4 regions of the Gottfriedia sp. NPDC057991 genome follow, and region 2 is predicted to be linked to each of the others. Evidence: riboswitches for the same ligand, from Rfam matches in the RefSeq annotation. Region 2 holds a riboswitch; each other region holds the start of a gene.

Region 1 (4,940 bases), on a different contig from region 2:
TCATAAAGAGGTCAGTAAAAGACTTGTTTATGGTGAAAATAGTGAGAGAGAAAAATTAGTAGTGGGTGTTCCATTACATACAACCACAAATAATGGAGCTGTATTTATATACCAAACATTACAACCTGTAAAAGTGATGATTCATCAAACGACTAATTTTGTTTTGCTCGCAGCATCAATCGGAATCGTATTAACAACATTTTTCTCATTCTTTCTTTCTTCTAAAATTACAGCACCTCTTAGAAAAATGAAAGAAGTTGTAAGTAGTATGACTTCAGGAAATTTTAATGTGAAAGTACCGATCCATTCAAGTGATGAAATTGGAGAGCTTGCGTATTCATTTAACAAGATGAGTAAACAATTAAATTTTAATATGAATGCATTAAAGCAAGAGAAGGAGAAAGTTTCTAACATTATTACAAGTATGGTAGATGGTGTAATTTCGATTGATAAAGAAGGTCAAATCGTGACATCAAATCCACCAGCTGAACGCTTTTTGAAAATGCTTAATGATGATCAGTATGAAGAACCCACTTCACTAGTTTTAACGAAGGAATTATTAGATTTATTTGTATTAGTAGTCGAAAGTGAGAAAAAGCAATTTATTGAATTACATTTCGATCAAGGCAATTGGCAAGTTTTAATGTCGCCCCTTTATAATCAAACAAATATAAGAGGCGTTGTAGCGGTGATTCGGGATGTTACAGAACAAAGACGTTTAGAAAAAATGCGAAAAGATTTTATAGCGCATGTTTCTCATGAACTACGTACGCCTATTTCTTTATTACAAGGTTATAGCGAAGCGATTGTTGATGGGGTAGCAGAATCCAAAGAAGAAATGCAAGAATTGTCACAAATCATTTATGATGAGTCTCTTAGAATGGGGCGTTTAGTAAATGATCTGTTAGATTTAGCAAGAATGGAGAACGGTTTTACTGAATTAAATAGAGAGTTCGTTCCTCTAGTACAATTTGTGGATCGAATTTTACGTAAGTTTAAAGGTCTAGCAAAGGATAAAAATATTAAGCTATTTGGTGAAATCGACAATGTTTCGCATTTGAATATCTACATAGATGAGGATCGAATGGAACAGGTTTTTACAAATTTAATTGATAATGCAATAAGACATACGAATGAAAATGGAAGAATAATTGTTTCAGTAAATCAAAATGAAAGATCAACTACATTTAATTTTATTGATTCAGGTGCAGGGATTTCAAATGAAGATTTACCATTTGTTTTTGAACGTTTTTATAAGGCAGATAAAGCTCGTACAAGAGGTAGAAGTGGAACCGGTTTAGGATTATCCATCGTTAAAAATATTGTTACAGCACATGGTGGATCTATCCAGGTCTATAGTGAAGTAGGACAGGGAACGACATTTAAAGTTAAAATACCGCATAATTTACGAATGAACGAAAAAGATGTAGAGTAATCTTGTTTCATATAAAACATATTTCCCATCTATTTAGAGAAGAAATTTCTACAAAACACACAAAAAACAGATAAAATGTTAGTAAAATCATAAACTTATAAATAAAATAATTGAATTCTTACCCAATTTATCTTACGATTGAATTAATGAAATATTGATGAGTTTAGTGCAAGTATTGCTTAAAAGGGAATCTGGTATAATCCAGAACTGTCCCCGCAACTGTAATGTGGACGAAACGAATAGCCACTGTTCGAAAGAATGGGAAGGTCGGAGTAGGTTGAAACAAAGTCAGTAGACCTGCTAAATTCATCCTTGTTCAATTCTTCGGGGAGTAAGGATTTGAAGCAGCAGTTGCAAGACTTCTTGTATTTATATGTTGTTTCAGCCCCGTTCAAAATGGATGGGGTTTTTTTTATGCATTTCAATTATTTAGGAGGATTTAAATGAAGAAGTTTTTATCAAGTTTTATTATTATGTTATTGTGTTTAGGATTATTTGGTTGTAATAATGATACGACACAAAAAAAATCGAATGTAAGTAAAACAGAACAAGCAACTTTTCCAATGACGGTTAAAGATGCTACGAACAAAGAAATTAGTTTTAAAGAGGCACCTAAAAGAATAGTATCACTTATTCCAAGTAATACTGAAATCTTGTTTTCTATTGGTGATGGCAAGGATGTAGTAGGGGTAACAGATTTTGACAATTATCCAAAAGAAGTAAAATCAATTGATAAAGTTGGCGGAAGTAATGCCGATATGACATATAATGTTGAAAAAATTATTTCATTGAAACCTGATTTAGTTTTAGCACATGAATCTAGTTTAGGTATTTCTGCTGACGGTTTAGAACAGATAAAACAAGCTGGGATTAATGTTTTTGTCGTAAAAAATGCTGCAACTATTAATGATGTGTATGATACAATTCAACAAGTTGGAGAAATAACTGGAAAAACCGAGCAATCGAAAAAAGTTGTAACTGGTATGAAAACAAAATTAGATGAAATTAGCAAAAAAACAGCTAAAGCAACTACAAATCCAAAGGTTTGGCTTGAAATATCAGGTCCGCCAGAAATATATACAGCAGGTAAAGGTACTTTCTTAGATGAAATGCTTTCGATTGTTAATGCTAAAAACGTAGCTGAAAGTGAAAAAGGTTGGGTAAAGTATAGTGAGGAATCAGCAATTAAAGCGAATCCTGATGTGATTTTAACAACTTATGGATATTATGTTCCAAATTTAGAAAAAACTGTAATGGCTAGGAAAAACTGGCAAACAGTAAACGCAATTAAAAATCACCGTGTATATGATGTTAATTCAGATACAACATCTAGACCTGGTCCAAGACTTGCAGAGGGAGTCGAAGCAATTGCAAAGGCGGTTTACCCAGAGCTTTATAAATAATACATATTTAATCTTTTTCATTCCAATTATCTTATTAATTTTTTTATTTATTTTAGGGGTTTCGATAGGGTCTACATCGATTCCCTTTTCTTCTATTATTTCTAGCTTTTCAGATGCTCTATTTAAAACAGATTATGTTCCAGCTGATATTCAAACAATTGTCATGAATATACGAGTGCCAAGGATTATGTTAGCTGGATTAGTCGGTGCATGCCTTTCATTGGCAGGTGTTGCGTTTCAAGGAATACTTAAAAATCCTTTAGCTGATCCTTTTACATTAGGTGTTTCTTCAGGCGCCTCTGTAGGTGCAGTGTTTGTATTGTTTTTTCAAATAAGCTTACCTTTTGTTACTTATTTTACATTACCAGTAGTTAGTATCTTATTTGGATTTGGTACACTTATTTTATTATTACTATTTGTTAGAAAACTGGATCGATCACTTAATGTAGAGACAATTATTTTAGGTGGAATTATCATAAGTTCATTTTGTTCTGCATTGTTGTCATTATTTATAACTTTTTCAAATAATGAATTACGTGCAGTAATTGGATGGTTAATGGGTAATATTGGTGGGAGAGGCATTCAGTACTCTCTAAGTTTATTACCGTTTTTAATCATTTCTTTCTTAATATTATTTAGTCAAAATAGGCAGTTAGATGCGATGACATTTGGTAGCACAAATGCAAAACATATCGGAATTGATGTGAAAAAATCTACTTATTTAATTTTGTTAACAGGAAGTATTTTATCTGGTGCAGCAGTAGCCGTTTCTGGAACAATTGGATTTGTAGGCTTAGTTGTTCCGCATTATACTAGAATACTTGTAGGGCCATTACATAAAAAATTACTTCCTTTATCGATGATCAATGGAGCAATTTTTTTAATCGGGTCTGACATATTATCGAGAGTTGTTTTAGCCCCAAGAGAGTTACCAATAGGGGTAATTACTTCACTAATTGGTGCTCCAATATTTGCTTTTATATTACTATCTTTGAAAAGAAATAGGGGAAAAGTATGATCAAATGTCAAGATATCTCATATTCTTATGATGGAATTCATACTGATTTGGATGAACTGTCTTATTCTATTAATCAAGGAGAATGGCTAGGAATTATCGGTCCAAATGGGAGTGGCAAGTCAACGTTTTTAAATATTCTTTGTGGACTTTTTAAGCCGTCTAAAGGAAATGTAATGTTGGATGGAGAATTAGTTTCTAGTATGTCAAATAAACAAATAGCAAAAAAGATTGCTGTTTTATCACAACAAAATTCCTATACATATTCTTATGAGGTAAAAGAAACAGTTAAACTTGGACGTCTTGCTCATTCGTCTTCCTTTTTTCCTAGCTGGTCCACAATCGATGAAACTGCGGTCAATAATGCAATGATGATGACTGGTACTAAGAAGATGGAAAAAAGTTTCATTAATGAAATTAGTGGTGGTGAGCGTCAAAGAGTCTTCCTTGCTCAATGCTTCGCTCAGGAAACACCATATATTTTTTTAGACGAACCAAGTAACCATTTAGATTTAATGCACACAATTAAAATTTTAGACGTTTTAAAGGAATTACAAAAAGAAGAGAATAAAACAATTGTAACTGTTTTTCATGACCTAAATTTAGCAAGTCTTTACTGTGATCGATTATTAGGATTAAAGGACGGGAAAATTTATATCGAAGGAAAAACAGACTCAGTTTTGAGTGAAAATTTATTAAAAGGTTTATATGACACATCTTTTCAAATTTTAGATAATCCCGAAACAAATAAAAAGGTCATTATTTATAAAAGTAATGTATTGTAAATTAAAATTGAAAAAAGGAGAGGTTTTTCATGAAAATTTATACAAAAACTGGGGATAAAGGTCAGACTAGTTTAGTAGGTAAACGAGTAGATAAAGATGATTTAAGAGTAGAGTCATACGGTACAATTGACGAAGTAAATACAATCGTTGGGTACGCAATGACATATTTAGATCAAGAGGATACGAGAGATATTTACAATGCACTTCAAAAGATCCAACATGAACTATTTGACTGTGGTGGAGATTTGGCAGTAGTAAAAGATAGCATCCCTTTTAAAACGACAGAGAAAATGGTTGAAGAG
Region 2 (4,940 bases):
ATTTCTGTTAAATCATTTGGTGAATTTGAATTTTGGTTTGCAATGATTAAAGTCGTTACAATTTTATTGATGATTGTTGCAGGGTTTGGTCTTATTTTCTTCGGCTTAGGAAACGGAGGAAATGCGATTGGGATATCTAACCTTTGGAAAAATGGCGGCTTCTTTACAGGAGGTTGGTCAGGTTTCTTCTTTGCACTTTCACTAGTTGTTGGAGCTTATCAAGGCGTTGAATTAATAGGTATTACAGCTGGAGAAGCTGAAAATCCGAAAAAAACATTAAAAGAAGCGATTCAAAGTCTTATTTGGCGTATTTTAATCTTCTATATTGGTGCTATTTTTGTAATTGTAACAGTTTTCCCGTGGGATCAACTAAATTCGCTTGGTAGCCCGTTTGTTGTAACTTTTGCAAAAGTTGGTATTACAGCTGCGGCTGGAATTATTAACTTTGTAGTAATTACTGCTGCAATGTCTGGTTGTAACAGTGGTATTTATAGTGCAGGACGCATGCTTTATACATTAGGTATAAATGGACAAGCACCAAAATATTTTACAAAAGTCTCAAACAACGGAGTGCCTTTATTCGGTACAATCGGTGTACTAATTGGTTTAGTAGTCGGCGTTATTTTAAATTTTATTGCACCAAAAAACTTATTCGTGTATGTATACAGTGCAAGCGTACTTCCTGGGATGATCCCGTGGTTTGTCATTTTAATTAGTCATATTCGTTTCAGAAAAGTAAAGGGAGATGAAATTAAGAATCATCCTTTTAAAATGCCTTTTGCACCATTTACTAACTACTTAACGTTAGCCTATTTAGTTTTGGTATTAATCGGTATGTGGTTTAATGATGACACACGCATCTCACTTATTGTAGGGATTATTTTCTTGGCAATCCTTGTCATTTGTTTTTATGCTTTCGGTATCGGAAAACGTGTACCATTAGATGCTCAAACAGATGAAAAAGTAGCTAATTGATCAATCACTTAGTTTGATCGTAAGATGTTCATTTGAATTTAGTTATACAATAAAAATATAAATTTTTTTAACAATCAAGGCGTTCGTATTATAAAATCAAACAGTAATTAAACTGGATGAGATTATCATGCGAACGCATTTTTTTATTTGTCCGAATAAAGAATCGACAGTATTTTTTTAACCCTAATAAAATTTTTTTTAAATAAGTACGGAAAATAAAAAATAAATATTTTGACTATTGTTGCATTTTATGACAAAATGATGAAAACTAAATAGTAGGGAATAGGTGTAAATGAAGTTCATTGTTTGAATTCATTTACTTAAAAGGGAAGTTTGGTTTAATTCCAACACGGTCCCGCCACTGTAATAGAGGAGTAAATAAGAAGATGCCACTTATTAATTTAGGAAGGCTTTTATTTACAAAGATTCTTAAGTCAGGAGACCTGCCTATTCTATCGACGCTGTTTGACCTACGAGAGATAGGGAGGTGCCTTATGGAAAGAAAGCTTAAGTTAACGTATTCTAATTATTTATGTTTTCCAACTTAAAGGCATTTTTGTCTCTTATTGAGATAAAAATGCTTTTTTATTTTAGATAAAAGGAGAGGGAAAAAGTGGTACATATAAGTAATCTAGGATATCCGAGAATTGGTGAAAATCGTGAATGGAAAAAAACGTTAGAGAGCTTTTGGCAAAAGAAAATCAATCAAGAACAATTTGAAAAAGAAATGAAATCACTGAGAATAAGCTCAATAAAGAAACAGCATGAATTAGGTGTGGAGCTAGTCCCTGTAAATGATTTTACGTTTTATGATCATGTGCTAGATTTTGCTACGATGTTTGGTTGGATTCCTAGTCGATTTGGTGAAGTAAATGAAAAACCAAGTCTAGAGACATATTTTGCATTAGCAAGGGGTAGTAAAAACATTGTAGCTTGTGAAATGACGAAATGGTTTAATACAAACTATCACTATATCGTTCCTGAATATCAAAAAGACAAGCAATCAAGATTATTTTTCAATAAGCCATTAGAAGCATACAAAGAGGCACTACTTGAGCTTGGTATAAAAACGAAACCTGTCATTCTAGGAATCTATACATTTGTACAGTTAGCAAAAGGTTACCAAGAAGAAGAAAAACGAGAAATAATTAATAATCTAGTAAGCCTTTATATTCAAATGCTTAAAGAGCTTGAGAATGAAGGTGTTGAGTGGATACAAATTGATGAACCATGTTTTGTGTTAGAAGAATCAAGCGAAGATATTCGTTTTATGAAAGAAGTTTATGATCAAATCGCAAAAGCTGTACCATCATTATCAATAATGCTTCAAACTTACTTTGAAGCAGTTGAACAATATAAGGAACTAATTACATTCCCAGTAGAAGGCATTGGACTTGATTTTGTTCATGGTAAAGATGGGAATTTACAGTCAATACTCGAGCACGGATTTCCAAATGACAAAGTACTAGGCGTAGGCATCGTTAATGGACGTAATATTTGGAGAAATGATTTAAATGATTGCATTGATTTTTTGAATTCCCTCAAAGAAGAAATAAGTCCAAAAGATTGGTGGATTCAACCGTCTTGTAGTTTGCTACACGTACCAGTTACAAAAATTGAAGAGAATTTATTAAATGAAACGTTATTCGAGGCATTAGCGTTTGCCGATGAAAAATTGGAAGAGTTAGTTATACTAAAAAGTTTATTCATTAACAAAGCGAGCATGTTTGATAATGAAGTTAAATATGCAAGTAATTGTTTAGTAAATTTAAAACAACTTAGTGAAAAAAATCACTCAACTCGTAATGAATTGGAATCCATTAATGAAGAAGATTTTAGAAGACCAGTACCATTTCATTTAAGATATCCTTTACAAAATAAAGTAATGAATTTACCGATTTTACCAACGACTACTATTGGAAGTTTTCCTCAAACGAAGGAAATTAAACAAGTAAGACAGCAATGGCGAAAAAACACGATCGATGAATCAGAATATATGAATCAAATTAAATTGAAAATTAAAGAATGGATTGAAATTCAAGAAAATATTGAAATGGATGTATTAGTACATGGTGAGTATGAGCGTACGGATATGGTTGAATATTTTGGTGAGAAACTAGAAGGATTTGCATTTACGAAAAAAGCGTGGGTTCAATCTTATGGATCGCGTTGTGTAAAACCGCCAATTATTTTCAGTAAAGTGGAATTTACTAAGCCAATTACTGTAAATGAAACTGAGTATGCACAAAGTATAACAACTAAACCAGTCAAAGGGATGTTAACAGGTCCTGTTACAATATTAAATTGGTCGTTTGTTCGCGAGGATCGTACAAGAGAGGAAATAGCAAATGAGATTGCTTTAGCTTTACGTAAAGAAGTAAAAGCACTTGAAGCTGCTGGTATTTCAATTATTCAAGTTGATGAACCTGCAATTCGAGAAGGTTTACCTTTGAAGCAAAAAGATTGGGATCAATATTTACATTGGGTAACGAGAGCATTTCGTTTAGCTACATCAAGCGTCCGAAATGAAACGCAAATCCATACTCATATGTGTTATAGCAACTTTAGCGATATTATGGACACAATTATTGAATTAGATGCAGATGTTATTTCAATTGAACATGCAAGAAGTCATCAAGAATTTTCTACTTATTTATCTGAGTCCCCTTATCCATTTGGAATTGGTTTAGGCGTGTATGATATTCATAGTCCGAGGGTACCATCGGTTGAGGAAATGGAAGAAAATATTTTAAGTTCTTTAAAAGTGTGTGATGCAAATAGATTTTGGGTTAATCCAGACTGTGGTTTAAAGACACGTAATGAAGCTGAGGTAATTGACGCCTTATCAAATATGGTAAAATCTGCGAAAAAAGTTCGAGAAAAATATTATTCAATTATTTAATGATAGGGTGAAATCGATGAGTGGTAGATATGTAAAAGAATCTAGAGTATTTGATAGTAGTAGAATATTTCCAACTGACTTAAATAACCATGGTACATTATTCGGAGGAAAAATGCTTGCCGCAATGGACTTAATTGCCTCCATTTCAGCTACAAAGCATTCGAGAATGGAATGTGTAACCGCATCGATGGATTCAGTAGAATTTTTATGTCCAGTTCGAGAAAGTGACTGCATATATTATGAATCGTTCGTGATCTTAACAGGCTCAAGCTCAATGGAAGTATTTGTTCGAGCTACTGCTGAAGACCTACTTTCAGGTGGAAAAAGAGTTGCTGCAACATGTTTTGTAACATTTGTTGCACTTAAAGATGGAAAACCACATAAAGTAGTAGAGGTAATACCAGAAACTGAGGAAGAAATTAAATTACAGCAATTAGCATTTAAACGATTAGAAAGTCGCCAATTAAGAAAGAAATTAAGTAAGGAATTGGCATTAATTTGGAAAGAATAAAAAGAAAGCATTGAAATCATACTAAAAGTAAGCTAAGATTAAAATAATATTTTTAAGGAGGCATCAAATTTAGACACTATGTACAATATCCGATAACTTTTTAAGCTAACGAATTTTATAGCAAAAAAGTACTCTGCCTGAAATCAGAGAAATTGGATAACTATGTCTATTTATGAGCCTATACTAATATTAAATTAATCCATTGTCTAAAATACATGGTTTATTTACGATTATATTTCATTTGAAAGATCATCTAACGTATATATTTTTTCATATATACACGGCTTATTAAATCGCATCCAATTTACACACAGGCAGATACTGCTTGTGTGTTTTTTATTTTCTCTCGTTAATAAATACTTTCGAAAACAGATTGAATTTTAAGCAGAGTGATATTTTAAAATCGGATGGAGTGAAGTGTATGTTTATTATAAAAGCATCGAATATAGAAATAGAATTAAATGGAAAAACAATTTTTAAAAATGGAAACCTAGACATTAAAGAAGGTGAAAGGGTAGCATTAATAGGTGAAAATGGAGTTGGAAAATCAAC
Region 3 (4,940 bases), on a different contig from region 2:
AAATTAATAGTCTAAAAGACGAAGCAGGACAAGTCGATGCAGTAATAAATAAAATAAACTCATTACCAGCAACAATTACTATATCAGATGAAACAGCAGTAGTTTCAGCTCGTGAAGCATATGATAGTTTAACACAAGCTCAAAAAGAAAAAATAGCAGAAACTGTCTTGAATAAATTAGTTGCAGCGGAATCAGAAATTAATAGACTAAAAGGTGAATTAGGAAAAGTTGATTTAGTTATTAATAAAATAAACGCATTACCGACAACGATTACTCTATCAGATGAAACAGCTGTAGCATCAGCGCGTGAATCATACGATGGATTAACACAAGCTCAAAAAGAGCAAGTAACAGAAACTGTATTAAATAAATTAGTTGAAGCGGAATCAGAAATTAATAGGTTAAAAAACGAAGCTGCAATAGTAGACGCTGTCATTAACAAAATAAACGCATTACCGACAACAATTACATTATCAAATGAAGTAGCAGTTGTATCAGCTCGTAAAGCATATGATGAGCTGACACAAGTTCAAAAGGGAAAAGTATCTACAGCTGTCTTAAATAAATTAATTGCAGCAGAAAATAAAATTAAATTATTAAAAGATCAAGTAAAAGCAGATGCGGTTCAAACTAAAATCAATGCATTACCTTCGCAAATTAAATTAGTTAACGAATCTGCAGTAATAGCAGCTCGTAAAGAGTATAACGGTTTAACAACTGCTCAAAAGAATTTAGTAATATCAAATGTATTAAACAAACTTGTATCAGCTGAAAAAACAATTGTGAATTTAAAAAATGCTGCAAAAGCTGTGAAAGCTAAAATTGCTGCATTACCAACTACATCTCAAATTAAATTGACAAGTGAATCAGTGATAAAATCGGCACGAACAGCTTATAATTCTCTAGACTCAAGTCAAAAATCGCTAGTAGGAAGTATTGCTCGACTTACTTCAGCTGAAGCTAGACTAGCGGTAATAAAAGCAGATAAAACATTGCCTACCATAAAAGGTATTTCGAATAATAATTATTATAGAACGAAAAAAACAATTCAAATAAGTGATAATGTTGGGCTGTTAAATGTAAAACTAACGTATAATGGTAAGCCATACACTTATTATTCAGGGAAAGTATTCGCCGCATCTGGTAAGTACAATATTATCGCGACTGATTTAAAAGGTAATAAAAGAAGTATTGTCTTTTATATTGATAATAAACCACCTATTAAACCAACAGTAAAAAGTATAACGAGTAGTACAACAAAGGCTACTGGTAAAGCAGAAGCAAATAGTACGGTTTATATTTATCAAGGTTCAAAAAAAATTGGTTACGCAAATGTAACATCGAGTGGTACTTACTCTGTTAAAATACCAAAGCAGAAAAAAAGAACGAAACTAACAATCTATGTAGTAGATCGCGCAGGTAATAAGGGTGCAGCTACACTAGTAACTGTTAAATAACATCTATAAGACCTCGAAATGATGGTACTTTAAATTTAAACAATCACTATATTAATAGAAAAATAAAAGTAGTAAATGGTTGCAATTTGCATTAAAAGGGAATTTGGTGAAAAACCAAAACAGCTCACATCTACTGTAAAAGCTACGAAACATTCAAGGTGCGATCAATAAGCACGCTAATCACTGGGAAACTGGGAAGATGAATGGAGTAGGCTTGAAGCTTAAGTCAGGAGACCTGCCATTCTACATATACAAGTCTTTTTAGTGAGGGAAGTTTTGTTATCAGAAAAATTTAGTTCTTATGCTTATAGTAGAAGAACGCTGCGACGTGCTGGCTTTATGTATATTGCCGAGCAGTTTAATTTTTGGATAACTATGAGTCTTGCCAATAAGGCAGGGCTCTTTTTTTACATTTAGAAGATAATAATTGGCAGCGGAGAAGAGAAATCGATGTAATTTCCAATAGTAGGTTCTAAGAATAAGTGCAACTACTCCTATGTCTTCGCCTAAAGAGTTTCGTCACTAAAAAGTACTAGAAATTTCTTAAGGATAAGGAGAGAGGAGCAGTCTATAAAAATAGTTTTTTGGAAAAAGAAGAGAGGATATGGTATAAAAATGAGAAAAATATCATGGCTATTACTATCAATTATTTTTACTTTTTCAGTTTCTATTCCTGCTAATTCAGTGCATGCAGACAGTTTAAGCGGACATGCTATCGTTTTAGGGAAACCAACATACGAGAGTGCCAAAACACAATCTAGTAATTCAATAATGAACCTAAATGAATCGAATAATAATGTTGATATAAGTACCAAAATAAACGATTCTTTAGGCTATATAGTATCTAAAGTTCCTGAGCCAAATTTTGGAACAATTTCAGGTGAATGGTCAGTACTATCACTAGCAAGAGGTAATTATAATGTGCCAAATCAATATTTTGTTCATTACTATAATCGTATTCTCGATACCGTAAAGTCAGCAAACGGTGTGTTGTCTACAGCAAAGAATACGGAATATTCTAGGCTAATACTGGCACTTAGTGCATTAGGGAAAGACCCTACTGATATAGGTGGCTACAACTTGCTAATACCCCTGGCTGACTATAACAAGACAATTAGTCAAGGGATTAATGGCGGTATATTTGCCTTAATAGCATTTGATTCCAATCAATATAAGATTCCGATCATTGCGGATTCTACAAAACAAGCAACAAGAGAAAAATACATTAACTATCTATTAAGTAAAGAAGTAAAAAAGGATACTGATCAAGCTGGAGGATTTGCATTATATGGCACAACGCCTGATCCTGATATTACTTCGATGGCATTGCAAGCGTTGGCTCCATACCAATCAATGCCCGAGGTGGACGGAGCAATTAATCGAGCTTTAACGGCTATTTCAAATTTACAAAACTCAGATGGGGGCTTTACTGCCTGGGGCTCTACATCTAGCGAAAGTATTGCACAAGTAATCGTAGGTTTAACAGCAGTAGGTGTAAATCCGGCAACGGACAGTCGATTTGTAAAACAAAATGGAAACTTAGTAACTGCACTACTTAGATTTTATGTAGACGGTGGAGGATTCAAGCATGTTTTAGAAGGTAGTGCAGACGGAATGGCTACAGATCAAGGGACTTACGCTCTTGTATCTTATGACAGATTTTTAAAGGGAGAGAATAGTCTTTATAAAATGACAGATGCTCCTGTGACGATTGTCACCAATCAAATTAATGCATTACCAATTACGATTACACTTTCAGATGAGTCAGCGATTATTTCAGCTCGAGCGGCTTATGATGGACTAGTATTAGCTCAGAAAGAATTAATAGCATCAGCTCTAAAAGATCGATTAATAGATGCGGAAGAGGTAATAAGAACATTAAAAAACGAGACTACATTAGTAGATTCAGTCATTAACCAAATAAACGCTCTACCAACTACTATTACTCTAGCAAATGAAGCTGCTGTAGTTTCAGCTCGTAATGCATATAATGCACTAACACAAACTCAAAAAGAGAAAGTATCAATTACTCTTTTAAACAAATTAGTCTTAGCTGAAAATGCGATTATTACATTAAAAAATCAAGCTAAGGCAAATGAAGTGCAAACAAAAATTAACGCATTACCTGCTCAAATAAAGCTTACTAATGAAACAGCAGTTGTAGCGGCTCGAAAAGCATATAACGGATTAACAGTAGCACAAAAAGGATTTGTAAGTTCTACTGCTTTAAATAAACTTGTAACAGCTGAAAAAACGATTACTAACTTAAAAAATGCAGCAAAATCGGTTAAAGATAAAATTGCAGCTTTACCAGCCTCAGGATCTGTAAGATTAACAAGTGAATCAGCGATTAAAGCAGTGCGAATTAGCTACAGCGCATTAGACACAAATCAAAAAGCACTTGTTGGAAGTATTACCAAACTAACTACTGCTGAAGCAAGACTTGCTGTTATAAAGGCTGATAAAACATTACCAACAATAAAAGGCGTAACAAATAATGTTTATTACAAAGTAAATAAAACCGTCCAAATAAGCGATAATGTTGGAATTTTAAAGGCAACATATACACTTAACGGAAAGTCTTATCCTTATTCGTCCGGTAAAGTTTACTCAGTTTCTGCTAAATATACAATCACAGTAACTGATTTAAAAGGAAACAAAAGAACTGTCGTATTTTACATTGATAAAAAAGCACCTGCTAAACCGACAGTAAAGAGTATTTCAAGTAATACAACAATAGTTACTGGGAAAGCAGAAGGATATAGCACGATTTATATACTTCAAGGCTCTAAAAAGATAGGAACTTCAAAGGTATCATCGTCTGGATCTTACTCTATTAAAATTCCAAAACAAAAAAAGAATACGAAATTAACAATCTATGTAGTAGATCGAGCTGGAAATAAAAGTGCAAATACGATTGTAACTGTTAAATAATAATCTATCGGCCAAGCTCGATAGTTAAATTTTAGGCTGAAACGACCACTAGTTTAATAGAGGTCGTTTCAATACTTAAAAGGAGGAGAATGCGATGAAAAAGTGGCTAGTTTCCATACTACTAGTTCTTTTGCCGACACTGTTGATTGGGTGTGGAAAGGATGATTCCGCCGAGGGAAAGAAACAAGCTCCAAACGGTGAAATTTCGCAATCAGTTGTTAGCACAATAAAAGAGAATAACGCCAAACAAAGTGCTGAAAAAAAACAAAGTCCTGAAAAAAAGCAAGATACTGAAGTCAAACAAGAGCAAAAGGAAAGCCCTAAAAAAGAGGAAATAAAAAAGGAAGTAAATAAAGCACCAATTCAAGAAAAGAAATCAAATAGTACCGATAAATTACAAAAGAAATCGAATGCTCCACCGAAAGAGACTCAAAAGAAAGACGTTGTAACTACAAAAAAACCAGCGAGTGGTAAAAAGGATAAATATCAAACCGATCCAGTACCAAAGGAAAAACCAAAGCCTGTAGAACCTGAAGATACAACCGTTGT
Region 4 (4,940 bases), on a different contig from region 2:
TTTGAGCTTGTGTTAGACCATCATATGCTTCACGGGATGAAACTACTGCTGTTTCATCTGATAATGTAATTGTTGTCGGTAACTCATTTATTTTGTTTATTACTGAATCGATTAGTTTAGCTTCGTCTTTTAATCTATTAATTACTGATTCCGCTGCAACTAATTTATCTAATACAGTTGATGACACTAATCCCTTTTGTGCTGCTGATAATCCATCATAAGTCGTACGAGCTGTCACAATATCAGATTCGTTTGAAATTGTAATTGTTGTAGGCAATGCATTAATTTGATTTGCTACCAAAGTTACTGGAGCATCCGTCATTTTATAAAGACTATTTTCTCCTTTTAGAAACCTGTCATAAGATACAAGAGCGTATGTTGCTTGATCAGTAGCCATTCCATCCGCATTTCCAGTTAAAACATGCTTGAATCCTCCACCATTTACATAAAATCTAAGTAGAGCAGTCACTAAGTTTCCATTTGGTTTTACAAATCGACTGTCAGTTGCTGGATTTACCCCTACTGCTGTTAAAGCTACGATAACTTGTGAAATACTTTCGCTAGAAGTCGAACCGAATGCAGTAAATCCTCCATCTGCTTTTTGAATAGTTGAAATCGCTGTTAATGCACGATTAATTGCTGCGTTTACATCTGGCATAGATTGATATGGAGCCAATGCCTGTAATGCCATTGATGTAATGTCGGGATCTGGTGTTGTGCCAAATAATGCAAACCCTCCTGCTTGGTCAGTTCCCTTTTTTACTTCTTTACTTAATAGATAATTAATATATTTTTCTCTTGTTGCTTGTTTTGCAGAATCTGTAATAGTAGGGATCTGATAATTATTTGTATCAAGTGCAATTAAGGCAAATATACCACCGTTAATCCCTTGGCTGACTGTCTTATCATAATCTGCAAGTGGTGTTAGTAAATTGTAACCACCTACATCAGTAGAATCTTTACCTAGTGCACTAAGTGCTAGTGTTAACCTAGCGTATTCTGTATTCTTTGATGTGGACAAAACGCCGTTTGCTGACTTTACTGTATCGACAACTCGATTATAGTAATTAACAAAATATTGATCAGGTACATTATAATTACCTCTCGCTAGTGACAGAACTGACCATTCACCTGAACCTGTTCCAAAACTAGGATTAGGTACTTTATTCAATATATAGCCTAAGGAATCATTTAATTGTGTACTTATATCAACATTGTTTAAAGCATCATTTAAAGTAGTTAACGCGTTATTAACAGTTGTTTGATCAACCGTTAAATTACTAAGTGTTGTATTTGCATGATCATAAGCAGTTCGAATAGATGACTTCGCCAACAAAGCTTCTTTATCAGGTGAAGAATTTACTTCAGCAACTTTTTTTAATAAAGAATCTTTATTTGCAGCTGTGTAAAGAGCTTTATCTCCACCAAAGCTTGAATTGTCTTGTCCTAAATCTGAGCCGTATCCATAAAGTGTAAATTGCCATCTACAAACATCCCCATCTTTCGGCAACTTATCGGAAGCCCCAACGTTCGGAAACTCATTATTGACTGAGTACATCCAGCCGGACATATTAAAATAGTCAAATTCTCCTAAATATCCTGCCTTTTGAACTCCATTAGCAATAATTTCTTCATTATTTAAGTTCATCGCATTTTTTATAACTGTAGGAATATTAACATCAATATTCCCATTTTCCAGTTTAACTTTGGACAAATAAAATCCAGAATTCAATGATCCATACCTATCATAATTACTTGTCCCATTTAAAAATCGGTCAATAACCTTTGCATAATTTTCTCCCTCATAAAAAGGAACTTTAACTGGCTGACGGATTAAACCAGCACCTAAAGTATTTGCTTCAACTGACATCGTCACATAGCCAATCGGACTATCAGCGTGTACAGAAACGGACTTCGTTGGAATTGTTATTGAAAAAACTAAAAAAATTGCTAGTAATAACCCTACTATTTTTTTCATCTAAATAATCCTTTCTTTTCACTCAATATTAAAAACGATCAATCTTAGAAACTGCCATTCTCCCTCCCTTTTCACTGCGAATTTTCCGGTGTTTTTAGTGACAAAAAATCTATATTGCCAACAAAAAAAAGAGCCTTGCCTAATTGGCAAGACTCATAGTTATCCAAAAATTTAACTGCTCCAACAGCATACTAAAAAACGCGCGTCGCAGCGCTCTTATACATCTTTTAGCATAAGAACGGAATTTTTCTGATAACAAAACTTCCCTCACCGAAAGACTTGTATAAGCAAATGGCAGGTCTCCTGACTTAAAGCTTCAAGCCTACTCCATTCATCTTCCCAGTTTCCCAGTGATTAAAGTGCGGGTTGCACTCGAATGTTTCGTAGCTTTTTACAGTAGATGTGAGCTGTTTTGGTATTTCACCAAATTCCCTATTAATGCAAACTGCAACCATATACTTTTTCATTTTAACAAATAGTATACATCTGTACAAAGTTATTTTTAATTTTTCTAATATTCTATAATCTTTTTTCTATAAAAAAATAAATCCATAATTAAGCTTACTTTAATCTTAAATTGAAACAAGTGACTTTATCCTCATTAAAAGTGAACCTTTTTATTCTCTTCTATTTAATGGTTACATATTAAAAGTCTACTCATCACAGGAGTAATTTTAGATCATTATTTCTATCTCCGCTGCTTCGACCCTCTTACATAAAGGATAATAATCGCAAAAATAATCATTCCACAAACAATAAAAGGCATTAAGCCTGAACTGTAAACCATATATACTCGAATATGACGTATTGCATTTACAACTATAAAAAGCACCATGCATAACCATAAAATTACAATAAGAGCCGCATTCTTATTTCTTCGCATAAACATCAGCCCCTTCCAATAAAGCAACTACAAAAAATACTGTTTGTTTTAGTATATAGTCGAATTAGCGAATCAATGACCATACGTTTTTGAGTATATGTAAAAGTTTAAAAAAATTAAAAGGATAGCTAGGTTATTATAACTAGAGCTATCCTATGGCTTCCATTATTGATAAATCGAAAAATCTTTCATATCTGCATATGGCACATCATTTTTAATCTTATTTTCTAAATCAATAAGTGTATATTTTTGCCACTCCTCTAATCGATTCATTTCCCATTTTTGGACAAATAAATGGTGCAAAAATATTTCTCTCAATTTAAGAAAAATCGGGATTTGTTTTACTATGTCATTATGAAGTAAGTTTTCTAGTTTATAGCCTTTAAAGAAGTTCACTATAAAAGTCTCAATAAACTGTTCACTTATTTTATTAAAAGAGTTCTGTTGCCAATACGCATGATAAAAAGCTGTAGCAATATCCTGTGCGAACCAATTAAATGCACAATCATCAAAATCGATCGTAAAGAGAGTATTACCGACTAAAATTATATTCCCTTGATGAAAATCATTATGAATAATTCCAAATGTATCGGTTGTCACACTAAATTCTGAGAGCTTTTTCATGTGTTTATCATAAATCACTTTCATATTAGGAACTAACTGATCTCTAATTCCAAAAACATCAAAGTTATCAAGTGACCAGACAGGACGATGAACCATATTTAATTTATAACGCTTAGCTAAAGAATGCATCTTCCCCAATTTTTTACCCCATTGTTCAAAGAGATGTATATTCCAAAGGTTAGGGTTTGTAACATCAATTTGTTCGCCATCAATATACTCAAAATAAGTTATGACTCTTCCATCTACTTCTCCTAAATTACGATCTACTCTAGGAACATTTACCCCTTGCATATGTAAAAAATTTATAAATTCAATTTCCTGTAACACCATTTCTTTTGTTCTACCTAATTTAGACTGCCTAACTACCCTATGATAATCTTCATCATAAAATACATCATTTTGAAGTCCGCCGCTTAAACGGACTTGATTATTATGCTTCTTATTCATTGAGAGTCCCTACTTATCATATAAAATTTTATTCACTCCCCTTTTTGTGTTTAGAACAAAAATATATTAAGATATTTTCAAGGGTTATTCTTATCTATATTAAATATTCTATCTATTCAATTTAAGGAGTTTTCAAAATATGAGTATGCCATTTGAATTTAATTGGTTAATTGTGACGAACGATCACGCCGTTAGACAAGAAAACAATCTATTCACGCTAGAACAAATCGGATACCATTTATATCCTATTGACACACCAATCAATGTCTCGAGAAAGACTGATGAAAAACCTTTTGGAGTAGCTGTTATACAGAAAATCGAATGGAGAAATAAGAATACTTATATTGTTTATGAACTAAAAGCAATTGATACAGTTAATTAAAAAGACACCACTACTTATATTAGAACCTAAAACGACTGTCAAAAAAATACAGTCCTTTTTTTAGTTAAAATAAAAAAAATTTGAATTAACAGCTAAGAAAAAGATTGTTGTTTGCGCAAATTTGCACATTATTTTGTAGGTTCAAATAAACGGATAGCTTTATTTCGCTATCCGTTCATTTGAAACCTTATTAATAATCATTATTTAACTGTATAATCGTTTGATATGCTTGTTTTGCTAAAGCATTATGTCCAAGTTCGTTTGGATGTACTCCATCAGTGCCTTCAAAAAACTTTGATTTTAGATTCTGATGATGTTGAAATGGAATTCGAAAATCAATAAGTTTAAATTGATTTACTTTTACCATTTGCTCGATTCGATTGGCTAACTCTTGTGCCTTCAACACGAATGTTTCAAAACCAGAAATCGGTTCCCATACTTCTTCATGATTGATAAGATCTATGTGAATTGGTGGATGGATTGCTACAATAGGTTGAATTCCATTGTGAATTGCTTGTTTTACCATCGAATAAATATTTGAAAGTATATATTTTATTTCAACTTCCCACCACAAATCATTTCCACCTGCACAAATAATAACATGTGATGGATTGTTTAATACGACA

What was found. Region 2 has a riboswitch for cobalamin ahead of metE (5-methyltetrahydropteroyltriglutamate--homocysteine S-methyltransferase). Riboswitches for the same ligand answer to the same signal wherever they lie in the genome.
Region 1: linked by a shared signal. The riboswitch ahead of ACFVR2_RS04680 (ABC transporter substrate-binding protein) and the one ahead of metE (5-methyltetrahydropteroyltriglutamate--homocysteine S-methyltransferase) in region 2 are both predicted to bind cobalamin.
Region 3: linked by a shared signal. The riboswitch ahead of ACFVR2_RS17170 (Ig-like domain-containing protein) and the one ahead of metE (5-methyltetrahydropteroyltriglutamate--homocysteine S-methyltransferase) in region 2 are both predicted to bind cobalamin.
Region 4: linked by a shared signal. The riboswitch ahead of ACFVR2_RS17180 (DUF4430 domain-containing protein) and the one ahead of metE (5-methyltetrahydropteroyltriglutamate--homocysteine S-methyltransferase) in region 2 are both predicted to bind cobalamin.

Annotation. Positions count from the first base shown of each region.
Region 1 covers NZ_JBHVQN010000001.1:919,758-924,697, forward strand. Annotated here, with positions in the region: gene ACFVR2_RS04675 (ATP-binding protein) at 1-1,435, shown strand, start outside; cobalamin riboswitch at 1,583-1,754, shown strand; gene ACFVR2_RS04680 (ABC transporter substrate-binding protein) at 1,879-2,838, shown strand; gene ACFVR2_RS04685 (FecCD family ABC transporter permease) at 2,804-3,856, shown strand; gene ACFVR2_RS04690 (ABC transporter ATP-binding protein) at 3,853-4,638, shown strand; gene ACFVR2_RS04695 (cob(I)yrinic acid a,c-diamide adenosyltransferase) at 4,668-4,940, shown strand, end outside.
Region 2 covers NZ_JBHVQN010000009.1:43,115-48,054, forward strand. Annotated here, with positions in the region: gene ACFVR2_RS23390 (amino acid permease) at 1-975, shown strand, start outside; cobalamin riboswitch at 1,243-1,440, shown strand; gene metE (5-methyltetrahydropteroyltriglutamate--homocysteine S-methyltransferase) at 1,589-3,877, shown strand; gene ACFVR2_RS23400 (acyl-CoA thioesterase) at 3,894-4,388, shown strand; gene abc-f (ribosomal protection-like ABC-F family protein) at 4,810-4,940, shown strand, end outside.
Region 3 covers NZ_JBHVQN010000005.1:105,176-110,115, reverse strand. Annotated here, with positions in the region: partial or broken gene ACFVR2_RS17175 (Ig-like domain-containing protein) at 1-1,457, shown strand, start outside; cobalamin riboswitch at 1,517-1,714, shown strand; gene ACFVR2_RS17170 (Ig-like domain-containing protein) at 2,073-4,391, shown strand; gene ACFVR2_RS17165 (DUF4430 domain-containing protein) at 4,486-4,940, shown strand, end outside.
Region 4 covers NZ_JBHVQN010000005.1:110,653-115,592, forward strand. Annotated here, with positions in the region: partial or broken gene ACFVR2_RS17180 (DUF4430 domain-containing protein) at 1-1,978, opposite strand, end outside; cobalamin riboswitch at 2,255-2,449, opposite strand; gene ACFVR2_RS17185 (hypothetical protein) at 2,667-2,861, opposite strand; gene ACFVR2_RS17190 (phosphotransferase enzyme family protein) at 3,027-3,932, opposite strand; gene ACFVR2_RS17195 (DUF2584 family protein) at 4,072-4,314, shown strand; gene ACFVR2_RS17200 (GDSL-type esterase/lipase family protein) at 4,505-4,940, opposite strand, start outside.